DNA from 3 places in the Streptomyces sp. PU-14G genome. Region 1 is predicted to be linked to each of the others. Evidence: riboswitches for the same ligand, from Rfam matches in the RefSeq annotation. Region 1 holds a riboswitch; each other region holds the start of a gene.
The links. A riboswitch is a leader RNA that binds a small molecule or an ion and turns the genes downstream of it on or off. The one in region 1 is predicted to bind thiamine pyrophosphate.
Positions count from the first base shown of each region.

Region 2: another riboswitch for thiamine pyrophosphate. It lies ahead of thiC (phosphomethylpyrimidine synthase ThiC); the one in region 1 lies ahead of AB8Z75_RS11110 (thiamine ABC transporter substrate binding subunit).
Region 3: another riboswitch for thiamine pyrophosphate. It lies ahead of thiO (glycine oxidase ThiO); the one in region 1 lies ahead of AB8Z75_RS11110 (thiamine ABC transporter substrate binding subunit).

Region 1 covers NZ_JASKYT010000067.1:5,391-8,701, reverse strand. The annotation lists gene AB8Z75_RS11115 (ABC transporter permease) at 1-663, opposite strand, end outside; gene AB8Z75_RS11110 (thiamine ABC transporter substrate binding subunit) at 723-1,799, opposite strand; TPP riboswitch at 1,795-1,907, opposite strand; gene rlmN (23S rRNA (adenine(2503)-C(2))-methyltransferase RlmN) at 2,044-3,150, opposite strand; gene AB8Z75_RS11100 (phosphatidate cytidylyltransferase) at 3,188-3,311, opposite strand, start outside.
Region 2 covers NZ_JASKYT010000335.1:442-3,752, forward strand. The annotation lists gene thiC (phosphomethylpyrimidine synthase ThiC) at 1-1,472, opposite strand, end outside; TPP riboswitch at 1,465-1,598, opposite strand; gene AB8Z75_RS27860 (YibE/F family protein) at 1,877-3,311, shown strand, end outside.
Region 3 covers NZ_JASKYT010000186.1:10,049-13,359, reverse strand. The annotation lists gene AB8Z75_RS21060 (thiazole synthase) at 1-600, opposite strand, end outside; gene thiS (sulfur carrier protein ThiS) at 609-830, opposite strand; gene thiO (glycine oxidase ThiO) at 827-2,017, opposite strand; TPP riboswitch at 2,014-2,128, opposite strand; gene AB8Z75_RS21045 (NAD(P)/FAD-dependent oxidoreductase) at 2,297-3,311, shown strand, end outside.

The DNA of each region.
Region 1 (3,311 bases):
GGAGGCGGTCTGGCGGTAGATCTCCACCTCCAGCGTGGCGAAGCGCGGCCCGCCGAGCACCTGGATGACGCCGAAGCTGGTGAAGGTGAACAGGAAGACGATGAGGGCCGCGGCACCGACGGACGGCGCCAACGCGGGCAGGGTGACACGCCGCCACGCGGTGAACCGTCCGGCGCCCAGCATCCGTGCCGCCTCCTCCTGGCGCGGGTCCAACTGGGACCAGAAACCGCCGACCGTACGGACGACGACGGCGTAGTTGAGGACCACGTGTGCCAGCAGAATGGCCCACACGCTGGTGTCCAGGCGCAGTCCGAACCACGCGTCAAGGGCCCCTCCGCGCCCGGCGAGCGCGAGGATCGCGGAGCCGATGACGACGGTCGGCAGGACGAACGGCACGGTCACCACCGCGCGCAACAGCCGCTTGCCGGGGAAGTCGAGCCGCGCGAAGACCCAGGCGGCGGGCAGCGCCAGGGCGAGGGTCAAAGCTGTGGAGGCGGCTGCCTGCCACACGGTGAACCACAGCACCTTCAGAGTCCCGGCGTCACCGAGCACCTGCCCGAGCCGCTCCAGGTGCCAGTGGCTGCCGGCACGCAGCCCGCGCCCGACGATCGCGGCGACGGGGTAGCCGAAGAAGACGGCGAAGAACGCCACCGGCACGGCCATCAGCCCGAGCCGCACCCAAGTGCCCCGGTCCCGGGGGCGGCGGGTGCGGCTTCCGGGGGCTATTTCACGGCGAGCGAGGTCCACGTCTTGATCCACCGCTCACGGTTCTTGGTGATCTTTTCGGGGGGAAGAGTGGCCGGATCCTCGATGGTCTGGCCGTACTTGGTGAACAGCTGCGGCAACTCCGCGTCCTCGCGGACCGGGCTGACGAACATCTGCAGCGGCAGGTCCTCCTGGAACCGCTTGCCGAGCAGGAAGTCGAGCAGCTTCTTGCCGCCCTTGGTGTTCTTCGCCCCGGCGAGCAGTCCGGCGTACTCGGTCTGCCCGAAGCACGTCCCCTTCGCGACGCCTGTGGGCGCCTGCGCGGGCGGGTTCTTGTCACCCAGCACCTCGACGGGCGGGCTGGAGGCGTAGGAGACGACGAGAGGCTTGTCGCCCTTGCCCTTGCCGCCGCGTGACCCGGTGAAGCGGTCGTTGTAGGCCTGCTCCCAGCCGTCGACGACCTCCACACCGTTGGCCCGCAGCTTCTTCCAGTAGCCCTGCCAGCCCTTCTCGCCGTACTCGGCGATGCTCGCCAGGACGAAGGCCAGCCCGGGCGAGGAGGTGGCGGCGTCCTCGGTCACCAGGAGGTCCTTGTAGCGGGGCTTGGTCAGGTCGTCCAGGGTGCGCGGGGGTTCGAGTTTCTTGTCCGCGAACCACGCGCGGTCGTAGTTGACGCACACCTCGCCGGTGTCGACGGGGGTGACCCGGTGCTTCTTCCGGTCGGCCTGGAGCCGTTCGGGAACCTTGTCCAGCCCCTTGGCCCGGTACGGCGTGAAGACGCCCCGGTCGAGGGGGCGGGAGAGGAGGGTGTTGTCGACGCCGAAGAAGACGTCTCCCTGCGGGTTGCCCTTGTTGAGGACGGCCTGGTTGACGGCGGCTCCGGCGTCGCCGCCACGGAGCACCTTGACCTTGTAGCCGGTCTTCTTGGTGAAGTCCCGAAGAACGGACTTGGAGACGGCGAAGGAGTCATGCGTGACGAGAGTGACCGTCTTGGAGTCCCCGCCGCCGCCCGAGCCGCCGCAAGCGGTGGCGAGAAGGGCGAGGGTGAGGGCGGCTGTGGTGGCAGCGGCGGCGCGCCGCACGTGCGTGTTCATCAAGGCATCGACTTCCTACCCGGCATGACCCGGGCGAGGTTCGAGGGTCTGCGGCACGTACGGGACGGCCGCACTCTCAGCGCTGTGAGCGCTCCCCTGTCGGCTGTTCGGTTGTGTGCGGATACCGGCCGGTCGGTGGCGAGCCGGCATCAGCGGTCGGTCGCAGCCGGTTTCGACTGCGCGGTGGGGTGCCGTTCGGGCACACCCCATCGAACAGTACCAGCCGGGCCCAACTACACGGTCGTCAGCGTTCCGTCGCCGCGAGCTGGCCGCACGCTCCATCGATCTCCTGGCCCCGGGTGTCCCGGACGGTCACCGCCACACCGTGCGAGGCGAGCGTCCGCACGAACTCGGCCTCGTCCTCGGGGCGGGAGGCGGTCCACTTCGAGCCGGGCGTCGGGTTGAGCGGGATGAGGTTGACGTGCACCCGCTTGCCCTTCAGCAGCCGCCCCAGCAGGTCGGCACGCCACGCCTGGTCGTTGATGTCCCTGATCAGGGCGTACTCGATGGAGACCCGGCGCCCGGACTTGGCCGCGTACTCCCAGGCCGCGTCCAGCACCTCCCTGACCTTCCAGCGGGTGTTGACGGGGACGAGGGTGTCGCGCAGCTCGTCGTCGGGGGCGTGCAGCGAGACCGCCAGGCGGCATTTGAAGCCCTCGTCGGCGAAGCGCAGCATGGCCGGAACCAGACCCACGGTGGAGACGGTGATGCCCCGCTGCGAGATTCCCAGCCCGTCCGGCTCCGGGTCGGTCAGCCTGCGGATCGCCCCGATGACCCGCTTGTAGTTCGCCAGCGGTTCGCCCATGCCCATGAAGACGATGTTCGACAACCGCGCCGGACCACCCGGCACCTCGCCGTCCCGCAGCGCACGCATACCGTCGACGATCTGGTGGACGATCTCGGCGGTGGACAGGTTGCGGTCCAGCCCTGCCTGGCCGGTCGCGCAGAACGGGCAGTTCATGCCGCAGCCGGCCTGTGAGCTGATGCACATGGTGACCCGGTCCGGGTAGCGCATCAGCACGGACTCCACCAGCGTTCCGTCGTGCAGCTTCCACAGCGTCTTACGGGTGGCATCGTCGTCACAGCTGATGTGCCGCACCACGCTCATCAGCTCGGGCAGCAGCTCGGCGGCCAGCTTCTCGCGGGCAGCGGCGGGGATGTCCGTCCACTGCTCGGGGCGGTGCTCCAGCCGCGCGAAGTAGTGCTGGGAGAGCTGCTTGGCGCGGAACGGCTTCTCCCCCGCCGCGGCAACGGCGTCCCGCCGCTCGGCGGGGCTGAGGTCGGCGAGGTGCCGCGGCGGCTTCTTGGCTCCGCGCGGCGCGACGAACGTGAGTTCTCCGGGTGCAGGCATAGCTCATCCAGTGTCGCAGACCCGCGACGGTGCTCTCTCAGCCTGCCCCGACGAAGATCACCAGGAGCAGCCAGACAACGGGGGCCGTCGGCAGCAGGGAGTCGAGGCGGTCCATGATGCCGCCGTGCCCCGGCAGCAGAGTGCCCATGTCCTTGATGCCC
Region 2 (3,311 bases), on a different contig from region 1:
GCGGCGATCTTGTAGGTGATCACGCCGGTCTTGACGTCGTCCTTGTCGGGCAGTCCGAGGTGTTCCTTGGGGGTGACGTAGCAGAGCATCGCGGTGCCCCACCAGCCGATCATCGCGGCGCCGATGCCGCTGGTGATGTGGTCGTAGGCGGGTGCGATGTCCGTGGTGAGGGGCCCCAGGGTGTAGAAGGGGGCCTCTTCGCAGACCTCCTGCTGCCGGTCGACGTTCTCCTTGATCTTGTGCATCGGGACGTGTCCCGGGCCTTCGATCATGGTCTGCACGTCGTGCGCCTTGGCGATGCGGTTGAGCTCGCCGAGGGTGTCCAACTCGGCCATCTGTGCGGTGTCGTTGGCGTCGGCGATCGATCCGGGGCGCAGCCCGTCGCCGAGCGAGAACGTCACGTCGTAGGCGCGCAGGATCTCGCACAGCTCGCTGAAGTGCTCGTACAGGAAGCTCTCCCTGTGGTGGGCGAGGCACCAGGCGGCCATGATGGAGCCGCCGCGCGAGACGATGCCGGTCTTGCGGCGCGCTGTCAGCGGCACGTACCGCAGCAGCACGCCGGCGTGGACCGTCATGTAGTCGACGCCCTGTTCGCACTGTTCGAGGACGGTGTCCTTGTACACGTCCCAGGACAGCTCCTCGGCCTTGCCGTCCACCTTCTCCAGCGCCTGGTAGAGCGGCACGGTGCCGATGGGGACGGGGGAGTTGCGCAGCACCCATTCCCGGGTGGTGTGGATGTTGCGTCCCGTGGACAGGTCCATGACGGTGTCGGTGCCCCAGCGGGTCGCCCACGTCATCTTCTCGACCTCTTCCTCGATGGAGGAGGTGACGGCCGAGTTGCCGATGTTGGCGTTGACCTTCACCAGGAAGTTCTTCCCGATGATCATCGGCTCGGTCTCGGGGTGGTTGACGTTGGCCGGGAGGACGGCCCGGCCGCCCGCGATCTCGTCCCTGACGAACTCGGGCGTCAGGTTCTCGCGGAGTGCGACGTACTCCATCTCCGGTGTGATCTCGCCCCGCTTGGCGTACGCGAGCTGGGTGACGGCGGCGCCGTCGCGGCCCCGGCGCGGCTGGCGTGGGCGGCCGGGGAAGACGGCGTCCAGGCCGGCCAGGTCACTCGATCCGCTCCGGAGCAGTCCGCCGCGCGGGCTGGTGTGCTTGAGTCCGTCGTCCTCGGGCCGCAGTGCGCGGCCCGCGTACTCCTCGGTGTCCCCCCTCTGGATGATCCAGTTCTCGCGCAGCGGTGCGAGACCGCGGCGCACGTCGGTGTCGATGGCGGGGTCGGTGTACGGCCCGGAGGTGTCGTAGAGCGTCACGTCCTTGCCGTTGGTGAGATGCACGCGTCGGACGGGCACCCGGATGTCCGGGCGCGGTCCTTGCAGATATCCCTTGTGCGAGCCGATGGCGCGCTGCGCGGGCTCGGTGGCGTCCGAGGTGTTCTCGGGGCGCGCGTGTGCATCCTGCGTGGTCATGAGACCCACTCCCTACGCCGGCATTACCCGGTAACAGGTTCGGCGGTCGGCGCAGCGGCTTCCGTGGTTTATCACGGAGGTCAGCGCCCTCTCAGCCCCGTGCTCGGAGCTCCCGCGATGTGCAAAGGCGTCTCTACGCTAACGGCACACCGCCCGTACTGAACACCCCGCATGGCCGTTCTTGCGATGATCGGTCGGTGACCCACTCGCACTCGCCGGACCAACCGACGCCCCACCGCGGCCCCGCGCCCGGCTCCGCCCACCCTCCCGAGCCGGGCCGGCCCCCTGTGCAGGGGGAGGTTCACGGACCCGCACCCGCGCAGGGAGAGGGCTACGGCTACGCACCCGTGCAGGGAGAGGGCTACGGCTACGCGCCCGCGCAGCAGGCGCACGGTCAAGGCCACGTGCACGGTCAAGTCCCCGCGTACGGCCAAGACCACGGTCACGCCCACGGGCACGGGCACGCTCATGGGCAAAGCCACACCCACGGGCACGCCCAAGGAAACGGGCACGGCCACGCCCATGGCCACGGGCACGGGCACGGGCACGGGCACGGGCCGGCGGCGCCCGTCTCCCGTCATTTGCGGAAGGTGATCGCCGCCGTGCTCGTGCCGTTCGCGGTGGCGGTGCTGGCAGGGCTGGTGGTGCTGTGGCCCGGCGGGGCGCCAGGGCACCCGCACGATCACTCGGGTGTCGGCTTCGACCGGCCGACGTTCGGTGCGAAGGTGACCAAGCTGGTCGAGGTCGACTGCGGTGACGTCAACGTCCGCCAGCCACCGCCTGCTTCGGGTGGCGGCTCGGCCGGGCAGTCGGCGGGCGGCGCGCAGGGCCAGGGCGGGGGAGCGCACGGCCCGTGCCGCAAGGCGACGGTGGAGGTCACCGAGGGCAAGGACGCGGGCCGCACCTTCACGGAGGTCGTCACTCCGGATGCCACCCGCACCTACGAGGTCGGCCAGAAGGTCGTGGTCGGGTACTCCGAGAAGGCGCCGCGCAAGCTGCAGTACAGCGTCGTCGACACCAATCGCGATGTGCCCATGGTGCTGCTCGCCGTCGTGTTCGCGCTCGTGGTGGTGCTGGTGGGGCGGTTGCGCGGGGTGTTGGCACTGGTCGGGCTGGTCATCAGCTTCGCGGTGCTGACGCTGTTCATCCTGCCGGCGATACTCCAGGGGTCGAATCCGCTGGTGGTGGCGGTGATCGGGGGCAGCGCCATCATGCTGGCCACGCTGTACCTGTGCCACGGGCTGTCGGCCCGCACCTCGGTGGCGGTGCTGGGGACGCTGGTGTCGCTGCTGCTGATCGGAGTGCTGGGGTCGCTGTTCATCGACTGGGCCCAGCTGACCGGCAACACCGACGACCAGACGGGGCTGGTGCACGGGCTGTATCCCGGCATCGAGATCCAGGGGCTGCTGCTGGCCGGGGTGCTGATCGGCTCGCTCGGCGTGCTGGACGACGTGACGGTCACCCAGACGTCGGCCGTGTGGGAGCTGCGGGAGGCGGATCCGGGGGCGAGCTGGCTCAAGATCTACCGCTCCGCCATGCGCATCGGGCGGGATCACATCGCGTCCGTCGTCAACACGCTGGTGCTGGCGTACGCGGGTGCCGCGCTGCCGCTGCTGCTGCTGTTCTCCATCGCGCGCAGTGACGTGACGATGGTCGCCACGAGCGAGGTGGTCGCCGAGGAGATCGTCCGCACCCTGGTCGGCTCCATCGGTCTTGTCGCCTCGGTGCCGGTGACGACGCTGCTGGCGGCTCTGGTCGTCTCCGCCGACCGTTCGCGGGCCGCGTCCTCGTCCATGGCTGCGCCCACGCCCACGCCTGCGCCTGCGGACGGGGACCGGG
Region 3 (3,311 bases), on a different contig from region 1:
GCCGAGTTCCATGGCGAGGGCGACGTCGGAGGCGGTGCCGGCCCCGGCGTCCAGGATGACGGGGATCGTGGCCCGTTCGGTGATGAGGTGGAAGTTGTGGGGGTTGCGGATGCCGAGTCCGGACCCGATGGGGGAGCCGAGCGGCATGATCGCGGCGCAGCCGACGTCCTCGAGTTTGCGGGCGAGGACGGGGTCGTCGTTGGTGTAGGGCAGCACGGTGAAGCCGTCGTCGACCAGGGTCTCGGCGGCGTCGAGGAGTTCGACGGGGTCGGGCAGCAGGGTGCGTTCGTCGGCGATGACCTCGAGCTTGACCCAGTCGGTGCCCAGCGCTTCGCGCGCGAGCCGCGCGGTGAGCACGGCTTCTCCCGCCGTGTAGCAGCCCGCGGTGTTGGGCAGGACGCGGATGCCGTGCCGTTCGAGTACGGACAGTACGGAGCCGCTGACGGACGGGTCGAGGCGCCGCATGGCGACGGTGGTCAGTTCGGTGCCCGAGGCGAGCAGGGATTTCTCCAGCACGTCCAGGCTGGGGGCGCCGCCGGTGCCCATGATCAGGCGGGAGTTGAGGGTGGTGTCGCCTATGGTCAGCGGATCGTCGGCCATGGTGGTGCTCAGCCTCCCTGGACTGCGGTGAGTACTTCGACGCGGTCGCCCTCGCCGAGCGCGGTGGTGGCCCAGCTGCCGCGGGGGACGACGTCCTCGTTGAGCGCGGCGGCCACCCCTGAGGGTGCGGCGGTGAGGGCGGTCACGAGCTGGTCGAGGGTGGTCCCCTCCGTCAGCCGGCGGGGTTCGCCGTTGACGGAGACGGTGACCTGCGCGGTGGTGGAGGTCATGCGGTCTGCTCCTGCGGCTCGGGGGCGGGGGACGTGGCGAAGCGGTCCGGGGTGAACGCCCGGGCGAGGGGCGGCAGCTCGCCGTCGGCCAGCAGCTCGGCCAGCACGTCGCCGGTGAGCGGGGTGAGCAGCACGCCGTTGCGGTGGTGTCCGGTGGCCAGGTGGAGCCCGGGCAGGGCGGTGGGGCCGAGCAGGGGCGCGTTGTCGGGGGAGCTGGGGCGCAGGCCCGCGACGGTTTCGGCCAGTGGCAGTTCGGTGACGCCGGGCACGAGTTCGTGCGCGTCCCGCAGCAGTTCGTAGACGCCGCCCGCGGTGACGGTGGTGTCCCAGCCCAGTTCCTCGCTGGTGGCGCCGACGACCAGTTCGCCGTTCTCGCGCGGCACCAGGTAGAGCGCCCCGCCGCGGACGACGGCGCGGACGGTCCGGGAGAGGAACGGCCCGCGGGCGCCACCGGACGCCGGCATCCGCAGCCGCAGCACCTGGCCCTTGACGGGGCGGACCGGCACCGGCACGTGGGCGGGCACGCCGTCGAGCGTGCCGCTGCGCGAGCCGAGCGCGAGGACGGTCTGGCCAGCGGACACCTCGCCGCCGTCGGCGGTGGCGGCGCCCACGGCCCGGCCGCCGGCGACCAGGAGCCGCCTCGCCGTGGTCCGCCGGAAGGCGACTCCCGCGTGTGCGCAGGCCCGCAGCAGGGCCGCGGCCAGGCGGCGCGGGTCGATCTGGTGGTCGCCGTCGACGCGGACCCCGCCGCGTACGGACGGCGCCAGCATCGGCTCCAGGCGGCGGCATTCGCGCCCGGTCAGCCACTCGGAGCGCAGGCCGCACCGCTGTTGCAGCGCGTGCAGCTCGCTCAGGTGGGCGCGGTCGTCGGCGTCGAGCGCGACGGCGAGGGTGCCGCAGGCGCGGTGGCCGACGTCGAGTCCTGACGCCTCTTCCAGCTCGGCGACGAAGCCGGGGTAGCGGGCGGCGGAGGCGAGGTTGAGGTCGAGGAGTGTCTCCTCGCCGTAGTGCAGTTCGGTGACGGCCGCGAGCATGCCGGCCGCGACCTGTGCCGCGCCGCCGCCGGGCTCGGGGTCGACGACGGTGACGCGTAGCCCGCGCCGGGCGGCGCGCCAGGCGGTGACCAGGCCGATGAGGCCGCCGCCGAGGACGAGGACGTCGGGGTGGCCCGAGTGCGTGTCGCGCATGGGGATGCCGCTGCTCCCTTCGCCGGAATGACCCGGATCAGGTTCGGACGGTCGGAGGCCGTCTCAGCCTCCCTCTCAGCCCGGTGCGTCCGGGCTCCCGCGTGTGCTGGGTGTACGGGGGCCAGCCTACTGCGGTGCTCAGCCCCGGGGTAAGGGCCTCGGCCGGTGGTCGTAGCCGATCCCGGTCGGCCGTCCGAGGGCGGGCGGGCCCCACCGGCATACAGTGAGCGCGTGAGTGGGAGCGGAGAGCAGCAGCGGGTCGTGATCGTGGGTGCCGGCATGGCGGGGGTGCAGACCGCCGTGCAGCTGCGGGAGCAGGGCTGGCCGGGGTCGGTGCGGCTGATCGGCGCCGAGCCGCACGCCCCCTACGACCGGCCGCCGCTGTCGAAGGCCGTGCTGCTGGGCACCGGCGAGGAGACCGAGGCGCCGCTCTTCGACATCGACTTCGCCGGTCTGGACATCGAGCTGGAGCTGGGCCGCGCCGTCACGGGGCTGCGTGCGGACGAGCGGCTGCTGGTCACCGACGCGGGACCCGTGCACTACGACCGCCTGGTCGTGGCGACCGGCGCGGAGCCGGTGGCGCTGCCCGGCAGCGAGGGTGTGCCGGGGGTGCACCTGCTGCGCACCCTGGACGATGCCAGGCGGCTGCGTCCGGTGCTGGCCGAGCGCGCCCGTGTCGTCGTGGTGGGGGCGGGCTGGATCGGTGCGGAGTTCGCGACGGCGGCGCGTGAGCGCGACTGCGAGGTGACGGTGGTCGAGGCCGCCGGCACGCCGCTGCCCGGCGCCCTGCCCGCGCTGGTCTCGGAGCCGATGCGGGCCTGGTACGCGCAGGCCGGGGTGGAGCTGCGTACCGGTGTGGCCGTCTCGGGCGTCGAGCGGGGTGCGGTGCTGCTGGCCGACGGGGACAGGCTGGCGGCCGGCGCGGTCGTCGTCGGCATCGGCGCCCGCCCGGCCACCGGATGGCTGCGCGACTCCGGTGTCGAGCTGGGCCCCGACGGTGCGGTGCGCGCCGACTCCCGGCTGCGCGCTTCCCTGGCCGGGGTGTACGCGGTGGGGGACTGCGCCTCCTTCCCGTCGGCCCGCTACGGCGAGCGGCTGCTGGTCCACCACTGGGACAACGCGCTCCAGGGGCCGCGTACGGTGGCCGCGAACCTGCTGGCCGAGGGGCATGCCGACGGCGCGGCCGACAGCGTCGACTACGACCCGGTGCCGTATTTCTGGTCCGAGCAGTTCGGCCGCTTCGTGCAGTACGCGGGGCACCACGGCGAGGGCGACGAGCTGGTGTGGCGCGGTG